Regions from separate parts of the Pseudomonas sp. Pso3 genome, predicted to be linked through region 3. Evidence: predicted binding sites of a transcription regulator. Region 3 holds the regulator's gene; each other region holds the start of a gene.

Region 1 (3,271 bases), 530 kb from region 3:
GTGGCGATCTGCAGATTGCGCTCGTCGATCAGGCGCACGGCCTGGAGGATGTCGCTCAAGGCCGTGCCGGCTTCCTGGGCGATCACATAGGTGGCCTGGGCCTGGGTGGTGCTGAGCTGCATGGAATCCACGGCTTCGGCTGAGCCCTTCTGGATCGCCTGGATCATCTGCTCGATCTCGCGGGTCGAGGTCTGGGTGCGGTGCGCCAGGGCGCGGACCTCGTCGGCGACCACGGCGAAGCCGCGACCCTGCTCGCCCGCGCGGGCGGCCTCGATGGCGGCGTTCAGCGCCAGCAGGTTGGTCTGCTCGGCGATGGCGCCGATCACACTGAGCACCTGACTGATGTCCTGGGCCTGCCCGGCCAGGCCTTCGACCTGGACCGAGGTCGACTGCACCTGCTGGGTGAGACGCTGCATGGCGTCGAGGGCCTGGCCGACCTTGGTGTTGCCGTTTTCCGCCGCAGCACTGGATTCCCGCGCGGCCTGGGAGGTGGAGGCGGCGTTGCGCGCCACCTCTTCCACGGCGGCGCTCATTTCGGTGACCGCGGTGGCGGCCTGGTCGATCTCGGCGTTCTGGCTGGCCAGGGCGCGACTGGCCTGGTCGGTGACGGCGTGCATGGTGCGGGCGGTATCACTCAGGCGGTCGGACGAACGCGAGATACCGTGGAGGGTATCCTTGAGATTGTCCTGCATCTGCGCCAGGGCGCGCATCAGGCCGGCGGCTTCGTCCTTGCCCGTGGGATCTATCCGGCCGGTCAGCTCACCCTGGGCGATGGCATTGGCCACGGCCAGGGAGTCGCCGATCGGCTGAGCCAGGCTACGGGTCAGACGCCAGGCCAGCAGCAGGGTCACCAGCACCGCCAGCAGCATGATGCCGACCACGATGCTGACGCTGCGGTCATAGATGCCGGTGGCCGCCTCCCCCGCGTGACGGGCGCCTTCGCCGTTGAAATCGCGCAGGCGGGTCAGTTGCTCCTGATAGCCTTCGGCCCGCTGGCGCTGCTCGCCATTGGCCAGCCTAAGGGCCTCGGCGCGATCGCTGGCGGCCAGGGTGACGATGCGATCCAGCCCGTCCAGGTAGCCTTTCATCTGCAGCGCGGCCTGCTCGAAATTGGCGCGCTCTTCAGCGGTAGAGATCAGATGGTCGCGGTAATAGGCCGTGCGCGCATTCATCAGATCGCGATTCTGCTGGATCTTCCGCGTTGCCATGGCCATGGCGGCGCTGTCCTCAGTGGCCAGCAGCCGAATGCTCTCCAGCCGGGTGTGCATCAAGGCGATCTGGATGTCATCGGTGGTCTGGATACTCGCCAGCCACTCGGCCTCCATCGCCTGCTCGGTGGCGCGCAGGGCCTTGAGCTGGACCAGGGCGAAGGCTCCTAGCAGCATCACGAACAGGGTGACTGCACCAAAGCAGAGGATGGCGCGGGGGGCGATGCGTAGCTGACGAAGGTTCAAGACGGGCTCCTTGGATCGGCGAAAGGCGATCCTCTAAAACCCGTATCGACTGACTATTGCCTTTCTTTAGCGCGCAAGTGATTGGCGCGACAACCAGGCTGCGGAGCCGGTCCAGCGCCTGTACGCCCGACAGGAAAGGCCTAGCCGCGCGACGCCTCCAGCCGCTCGACCATCTTGACCAGCTCCGCCAGGGAACCGGCCTGCAGCTTGCGCATCAGGGCGGCGCGACGCACCTTGACGGTGATCTCGCTGACCCCCAGCTGGGCGGCGATCTGCTTGTTGAGCAGCCCGGTCACCACCCGCGCCAGCACCAATCGCTCGCCGTCGTTGAGGGTGTCGAGGCGGCTCTGCAGATCCTGCAACTGGCGGCGCTGGGCATGGGCGTCCTGCGCCTTGCGCAGTGCCTGGTCGATGGCATCGAGCAGGTCCTGGTCGCGAAACGGCTTGGTGAGGAATTCCAGGGCGCCCTGCTTCATCGCCCGGACCGACATGGGGATGTCGCCATGGCCGGTGATGAAGATGATCGGCAGCGCCAGGCCACGCCGCTGCAACTCCTGCTGCAGATCCAGGCCGTTCATGCCGGGCATGCGCACGTCCAGCACCAGGCAGCCCGGCGCGTCCAGCCGGGCCCGCTCGAGAAAGTCGGCGGCCGAGGCATAGCTGCGGGTATCGAGCCCCACGGACGCCAGCAGGTCTTCCACGGCGGCGCGCACCGAGGCGTCGTCGTCCACCAGGTGGACCAGGGTGGGCTGAGTTTGGTCGGTCATGCTCGCTGAGGTCATGGTTGTGGATCCTTGGGCAGGCTGCAGTAGACCCCGGTGCCGCCCTCCGGCAACGAGGTGGCCCAGATCCGCCCGCCGTGGGCTTCGACGATGGAGCGACTCAGCGCCAGGCCTAGGCCCATGCCCTGCGCCTTGGTGGTGTAGAAAGCCTCGAACATCTGCTCGCGCGCTACCGGCGTCAAGCCACGACCGCTGTCTTCGACGCCGAGGCGGATGGCGCCGGCGGTGTCCTGCCCCACCTGGATGACCACCCGCCGCTGCTCGGGCGGTATCCCTTCTAGGGCGTCCAGAGCATTGAGCAGCAGATTGAGGATGACCTGCTGCAGCTGGCTTTCGTCGGCCAGCAGCGGCGGCAGGCCCTCCTGCAGGCGCACCTCCACGGCGACCTGGCGCTGGCTCAATTCGGCGCGGACGAAATCCAGCACCTTCTCCACGGTATCGGCGACGTTGAGCCAATCCTTGGCCACCTGCGCCTGGCGCACCAGACTGCGCACCCGGGCGATCACTGCGCTGGCGCGGTGGGCGTCGTCGATGACCCGTTGCGCGGCCTGCACGGCGCGCTCCACCTGCGGCGGCTGATTGCTCAACCAGCGCTGGCAGGCGTTGCCACTGGCGGCGATGGCGGTGAGCGGCTGATTCACCTCATGGGCGATGGACGCGGCCAGTTCACCCAGCTGGCTCAGGCGCCCGGCCTGGACCAGGCGCGTCCGGGCCGCATCGGCGGCGCGCTTGGCGGCCTCCAGGCGCAGCGACAGGGCGGCGACCGCGACGATGGCCAGCAGGCTGATGATGCAGTTGACCAGCCCCGCCTCCTGGTCGCCGCTACGGGTGGCGACATAGCTGCAGAGCACCAGCAGCGTGCAGCCCAGGGCGGTGACCGTGACCCCGCGCGCGGACAGGAAACCGGCCGCCAGGAGCACCACCACCACCTGGAAGACGCCGATGGCGATCTCCCGGTCGGTGAGGGTGTCCAGCAGGGCGATGCCCAGCGCCAGGGCGCAGAGGCCCCCTAGCCGCAGCCAATGGGTGGTGGTG
Region 2 (3,271 bases), 2.0 Mb from region 3:
GCTCCGGGCGAGTTCGCCGATCTCGTCGTGGCTGCGCGCCTCGACCCGCACGCTGAGTTGACCGCGACCCAGTGCCTGGGCCCGCTCCACCAGCTGGCCCAGCGGCTTCAGCTTGTGGCGCAACAGGACGACCGAGGCGAGTACCGCCAGCACCAGGGCGATCAGGCTGCCGATGGCCAGGCGCAGGCCCACGGCGTGCACCGGCGCGTCCAGCTCGGCCTTGGGCAGGGTGGCGACCACGGTCCAGCCTTCGCCGGCGACCGGCGCGCTGACGCTGAGGAAGTCCTCGTTGCCGTCCTGCCAGGTGTGTTCGTGCTGCTTGGGATCGTTCTTGAGGGCGGCGAGGAGCTCGTTGGCCTGCTTGGCATTGGCCGGCGGCACCAGCCAGTTGCCCTGCTCGTCGAGCAGGGCCAGGGAGCCGGTCTCGCCGATGCGCAGCTGGGTCAGCTGGGCCATTTGCTGGGCCTGGGCGTCGGTGTAGTCGAAGCCGACGAAGAGCACGGCGATGACCTTGCCGGCGCCGTCGCGGACCGGGGTGTACTGGGTCATGTAGGAGCGCCCGAACAACTGGGCGCGCCCGACGTAGTTCTGGCCCTGCAGCAGACCGGCATAGGCCGGGTGCTTGCGATCGAGCTGGGTACCGATGGCGCGGCTGCCGTCCTGCTTCTTCAGCGAGGTGGTGATACGGGTGAAGTCGTCGCCATCGCGCACGAAGATGGTGGCGACGCCACCGGTCAGCCGGGTGAAGTCGTCGACCTGGCTGAAGTCGCTGTTCAGCGCCTGACCGGCGAACAGCAGCGCGGGGGCCGTGGCGCTGCCCAGGGGCAGTCGCTCGCCGGCCAGGCTCAGGCCGCCATCGAAGCGGCGCTCGAACAGGTTGGCCAGGCGCTGGGTGCTGATCTTCAGGGTGCTGAGAAAGGTCTGCTGCTGATCGGAGAGCAGTCGGGCCTCGCTGCCCAGGTGCTTGCGCTGGGTGCCTTCGATGGACACGCTCAGGGCATGGAGGGCGAACAGACAACTGCCGGCGATCACGACAATCAGTACCAGACTGAGGGCCAAGGCAAGTTGTCGGGCGATACTACGACGCGGGGAAATGACCATAGGGGGCTCCAAAGCGCCTACATCCCTGTAGGGCAGTACGAATTTGAGGGCAAGGGCTATATCAGGCGACCGACCGCTCTAGGGCGGTCTTCTTAGGGGTTAACTGTTATCTTATCGGCAGAGGTACGATGAACTAAAGCCAATGACAGCAGTCTGGCGCCTTATTTATGGCGAATGACCTCCGGAAGGCTCTGGGACGCCACTTCGCGCTGCAAGAAGTCAGCCAGCTGGCGAAAGCGCGCCTGCCCCCGGCGATTGCGCGGCCAGACCAGGTAATAGGCATCGCCGCTGGCCACCGCCTCGGGCCAGGGCAAGGCGATGAGTCCGGCCGCCACGTCTTCGGCCAGCATCACCAGATCGCCGATGGACACCCCGTAGCCCCGCGCGGCAGCGGCCATGCCCAGCTCCAGGGTGTCGAACACCTGGCCACCCGTCAGGGGCACCGCCTGGGTCAGGCCCATGGCCTGCAGCCAGCGGCGCCAGTCGCGGCGGTCGAAGGTGGGATGCAGCAGCTCTTCGCGCTGCAGGCGCGCCGGGTCCCAGACGCCTTCACGCGCGGCGGCCGGCGAGCAGACCGGCACCAGCCACTCCTCGAACAGCGGCACCACCTCCCAGTCCGCCGGGAAGCGGCCATCACCGAGCAGCACCGCGCAATCGAAGGGCTCGTGGACGAAGTCGACCCGGTCGCTGGCCATCCAGACGCTGGTGAGCTGGATGTCCAGTTGCGGACTGAGCTGGCGAAAGCGCGCCAGCCGCGCCAGCAGCCAGCGCAGCGACAGGGTGGTAGGCGCCTTGAGTCTCAGGGTGCCCTCGGCCACGGCGAGATTGCCGCAGGCCCGCGCCAGCGCCTCGAAGCCCTCGCTCAGGCCCGGCAGGAGCAGCTTGCCGGGCTCGGTCAGCGCCAGCTGACGGCCGGCGCGCTCGAACAGGCGGCAGCCAAAGGTCTCTTCCAGCGTCCGCACATGGCGACTGACCGCACTCTGGGTCAGCGACAACTCCTGAGCCGCGCGGGTAAAGGAGCCATGGCGAGCGGCGGCCTCGAAGGCGCGCAGGGCATACAGCGGCGGCAGCCGCGAGGGGACGTCGGGCATGACTCTGACTCATGGATGGCATGGCTATTTTCCGATTGTGGAAGGCGCGACCGCATCCAACAATGAGTTCTTGTCAAAGTCGGCCCTGCTCAGCGAGATCCACCCATGTCTCTGCCGCGTCACGAGTTGCTCGCGCTGTTGCGCCTCGCCCTGCCCCTGATCGGTGCGCAGCTGGCCTATGTGGCCATGGTCTTCACCGACACCCTGATGATGGGCCGCCTGGGCCCGGCCGCCCTGGCCGGTGGCGGCCTGGGGGCGGCGGTCTATTCCTTCGTCTCGGTGATCTGCGTGGGGGTGATCACCGCAGTGGCCAACCTGGCGGCCTTGCGCCGGGGCGCGGGCGATACCGAGGGCGTGGCGGCGGTGACGGCGGCCGGGATCTGGATCGCCGCGGTGCTGGCACTGCTGGCCGGCACCCTGCTGTGGCATATCGAGCCATTGCTGGCCCTGGCCGGCCAGCCGGAAGAGAGTCGCCAGGCGGCCGGCGTCTTCCTGCGCTGCCTGGCCTTCGCCCTGCCCGGCCATCTGCTGTTCATGACCCTGCGGGGTTTCACCAGCGCCCTGGAGCGCCCCGGACCGGTACTGACCATCGTGCTCGGCGCGGCGGTGCTCAATGCCCTGTTCAACCTGGCGCTGCTGCACGGCTGGGGCGGCCTGCCGCAACCCGGGCTGCCGGGCATCGGCGCGGTGACCGCGGTGGTGATGAATGGCGCGGCCCTGGGCCTGGCGCTGTATATCGCCCGCCATCCGGCCTATGCCGCCTATCCCCTGCGCCGCTATCTGCGCCGCCCGGATCGTCGTGCCCTCGCCGACACCCTCGGCCAGGGCCTGGCGATCAGCGGTACCTATGCGGTGGAAGCCTGCCTGTTCCTCTCCGCGGCGCTGTGCATGGGCGCCCTCGGCGCCACCGCCCTGGCGGCCCATCAGATCGCCAATCAGCTGGTGTATCTGGTGTTCATGTTGCCAGCCGGCCTCTCCTACGCCACCAGCATCCGTATCGGCCAGCACCAGGGCGCCGGGCGGCCGCGCGAAGCCCTGCTGGTGGGGCGGCTGGCCATCGGCGGCGGCGCGGTGGTGAT
Region 3 (3,271 bases):
AGATTCTGGAGGAGGGCGGTGTCGTCGCCTTCGTCGGTCCGGCCGGCATGGGCAAGACCACCACCCTGGCCAAGCTCGCCGCCAGCTACGTGCTCAAGTACGGTCCCCAGAGTCTGGCGCTGGTCAGCATGGACAGCTTCCGCATCGGTGCCCAGGAGCAGATCAAGACCCTCGGCCGTATCCTCGACGTGCCGGTGACCCTGGTCGACCCGGGCCAGTCCCTGGCCCAGGCGCTGGCACCCCTGGCACGCAAGCGCCTGGTGCTGATCGACACCGCGGGCATGCCCGCCAATGATCCGGCGCTCAAGGTGCAGCTCGAAGCCCTGGCCAACCGCCAGCTGAAAATTCGCAACTATCTGGTATTGGGTGTCACCAGCCAGAGCCAGGTGCTCAAGGCGGCCTACCACAGCTATCGGCGCTGCGGCCTGAGCGGCTGCGTGCTGACCAAGCTGGACGAAGCCGCCAGTCTCGGCGAAGCCCTGGGTCTGGCCATCAGCCAGCGCCTGCCGGTGGCCTACATCGCCGACGGCCCGCGCATCCCGGACGACCTGCATCCGGCCCGCAGCCACCAGCTGGTGAGCCGCGCGGTGAGCCTGCAGGCCCCCGAGGAACCGAGCGAAGAAACCATGGCGGGCATGCTTGCCGGCCTGTATCAGAGCAATGCCCGCCGCGCCGGTTAGCGCAGACGAACGGTAGTGGTGCATCGCATGCCTGGGCACGCCAAATGCACTTGGTCTAAAGTGTGACGGATTTCAATCAAAGGTATCAGGCAATGGGTAGCATGCATCCCGTCCAAGTCATAGCGGTCACGGGCGGTAAAGGCGGTGTCGGCAAGACCAACGTGTCGGTCAACCTGGCCTTGGCCCTGGCCGATATCGGGCGGCGCGTCATGCTGCTCGACGCCGACCTGGGCCTTGCCAACATCGACGTTCTGCTCGGCCTGTCGCCCAAGCGCACCCTGGCCGACGTCATCTCCGGCGAGTGCGAGCTGCGCGACGTGCTGCTGCACGGCCCGGGCGGCATCCGCATCGTCCCGGCGGCCTCGGGCACCCAGGCGATGGTCAATCTGACGCCGGCCCAGCACGCCGGTCTGATCCAGGCCTTCAGCGACATCAGCGAAAACCTCGACGTGCTCATCGTCGATACCGCGGCCGGCATCGGCGACCAGGTGGTCAGCTTCGTTCGCGCCGCCCAGGAAGTCCTGGTGGTGGTGTGCGACGAGCCCACCTCCATCACCGATGCCTACGCCCTGATCAAGCTGCTCAATCGCGACCATGGCGTCACCCGTTTCCGGGTCCTGGCGAACATGGCGCTGACGCCCCAGGAAGGTCGCAATCTCTTTGCTAAGCTGACCAAGGTGACCGACAGATTCCTGGATGTCGCCCTCCAGTATGTGGGCGCCATTCCGTTCGACGAGGCGGTGCGCAAAGCCGTGCAGAAACAGCGCCCCGTGTTCGAAGCCTTTCCGCGTGCCAAGGCCTCGCTGGCCTTTCGTGCGGTAGCTCAGAAAGTCGATGGCTGGCCGTTGCCCGCCAATCCGCGCGGCCATCTCGAGTTCTTTGTCGAGCGCCTTGTGCAACCAGCCATCGGTACCCACGCATGACAGCATCCAGCGGGCTTCGCATGTACAGCAAAACCTCGGAACGTACCCAGCAGGAGCAACTCATCAACCGCTATGCGCCGTTGGTGAAACGCATCGCCTACCATCTCCTGGCGCGACTGCCGGCCAGCGTGCAGGTCGAGGACCTGATGCAGGCCGGCATGATCGGCCTGCTGGAGGCCTCGCGCAAATATGACGCCGGCAAGGGCGCCAGCTTCGAGACCTACGCCGGCATCCGCATCCGCGGCGCCATGCTCGACGAGGTCCGCAAGGGCGACTGGGCGCCACGCTCGGTGCATCGCAACACGCGCATGGTCACCGACGCCATTCGCGCGGTGGAAGCGCGCACCGGTCGCGACGCTAAAGATTCCGAAGTCGCGGCCGAACTTAAATTGAGTCTGGATGAGTACTACGGCATCCTTGGCGACACCATGGGGAGTCGCCTGTTCAGTTTCGACGACCTCATGGAGGGTGGTGAGCATGGGCTCGAGGAGAGCGGTTCGCATGAACTCGAACCCGGTCGCGGTCTGGAGGACGAGCGCTTCCGCAAGGCCCTGGCCGACGCCATCGCCAATCTTCCGGAGCGTGAACGTCTGGTGCTCTCGCTGTATTACGACGAGGAACTCAACCTCAAGGAAATCGGCGAGGTGCTGGGCGTGAGCGAGTCACGCGTCTGCCAACTTCACAGTCAATGCGCGGCACGCCTGCGGGCGCGGCTGGCGGAATGGCGTTCGCGTTAACCGGCTGGTACTCAGGCTACTACGATTGCTTAGACGCGCCTTGCGGCGTGTGTGCGGATTAGGACGGAGGTCGACTTGGACAAGAACATGAAAATCCTCATCGTGGACGATTTTTCCACGATGAGACGCATCATCAAGAATTTGCTGCGCGATCTGGGATTCACCAATACCGCCGAAGCGGACGACGGCAACACCGCGCTGCCGATGTTGCAGAGCGGCAACTTCGATTTTCTCGTCACCGACTGGAACATGCCCGGCATGACCGGCATCGACCTGCTGCGCCAGGTGCGCGCCGATGCGCGCCTGAAGACCCTGCCAGTGCTGATGGTGACCGCCGAAGCCAAGCGCGAGCAGATCATCGAAGCCGCTCAGGCCGGCGTGAACGGCTATGTGGTCAAGCCTTTCACCGCCCAGGTGCTGAAAGAAAAGATCGACAAGATCTTCGAGCGGGTGAACGGCTGAAGAAAGCCGCGGGGACGTTATGGATCAGCTTGGCTCCAACAGCTTCAGCGACTTCGAGTCGAATCTCAAACAGCACGCCCAAGAGCTGGTGAAATGCCTGGAAAGCGGCGATTTCACCCAGGCCGTGCACGTCATCAATGAACTCAACCAGTTGCGCGATCGGGGTCTCTACCAGGAAGTCGGCAAGCTGACCCGCGAGTTGCACAACGCCATCGTCAACTTCGAGATCGATCCGCGCGGCATGGCCGGCGAAGAGGTCTCCCAGATCAGCGATGCCACCGATCGTCTCTCCTACGTGGTGAAGATGACCGAGAACGCCGCCAACCGGACCATGGATCTGGTGGAGGAGAGCGCCCCGCTGGTAGGCAACTTCGGCGACGAAGCCCGCGCCGTGCATGCCGACTGGAAGAAGTTCATGCGCCGGGAAATGGGCGCGGACGAATTCCGCGAGCTGGCCAAGCGCGTCGAC

Evidence for each region. Region 3 encodes FliA, which starts transcription of late flagellar genes. Its sites were predicted from a motif close to CTAAAGTTTNNNNNNNNNNNGCCGNTAA; they were not measured.
Region 1: ACZ5R1_RS10230 (methyl-accepting chemotaxis protein) is a predicted target of FliA. The motif match lies at 1,497-1,524, and genes of this name have one in related genera.
Region 2: ACZ5R1_RS21370 (methyl-accepting chemotaxis protein) is a predicted target of FliA. The motif match lies at 1,213-1,240, and genes of this name have one in related genera.

The regions. Positions count from the first base shown of each region.
Region 1 is NZ_AP043687.1:2,187,589-2,190,859, reverse strand. Features, by position in the region: gene ACZ5R1_RS10230 (methyl-accepting chemotaxis protein) at 1-1,454, opposite strand, end outside; gene ACZ5R1_RS10225 (response regulator transcription factor) at 1,595-2,236, opposite strand; gene ACZ5R1_RS10220 (sensor histidine kinase) at 2,233-3,271, opposite strand, start outside.
Region 2 is NZ_AP043687.1:4,549,057-4,552,327, forward strand. Features, by position in the region: gene ACZ5R1_RS21370 (methyl-accepting chemotaxis protein) at 1-1,101, opposite strand, end outside; gene ACZ5R1_RS21375 (LysR substrate-binding domain-containing protein) at 1,263-2,192, opposite strand; gene ACZ5R1_RS21380 (NorM family multidrug efflux MATE transporter) at 2,298-3,271, shown strand, end outside.
Region 3 is NZ_AP043687.1:1,653,152-1,656,422, forward strand. Features, by position in the region: gene flhF (flagellar biosynthesis protein FlhF) at 1-680, shown strand, start outside; gene fleN (flagellar synthesis regulator FleN) at 773-1,603, shown strand; gene fliA (RNA polymerase sigma factor FliA) at 1,600-2,340, shown strand; gene ACZ5R1_RS07785 (chemotaxis response regulator CheY) at 2,428-2,802, shown strand; gene ACZ5R1_RS07790 (protein phosphatase CheZ) at 2,822-3,271, shown strand, end outside.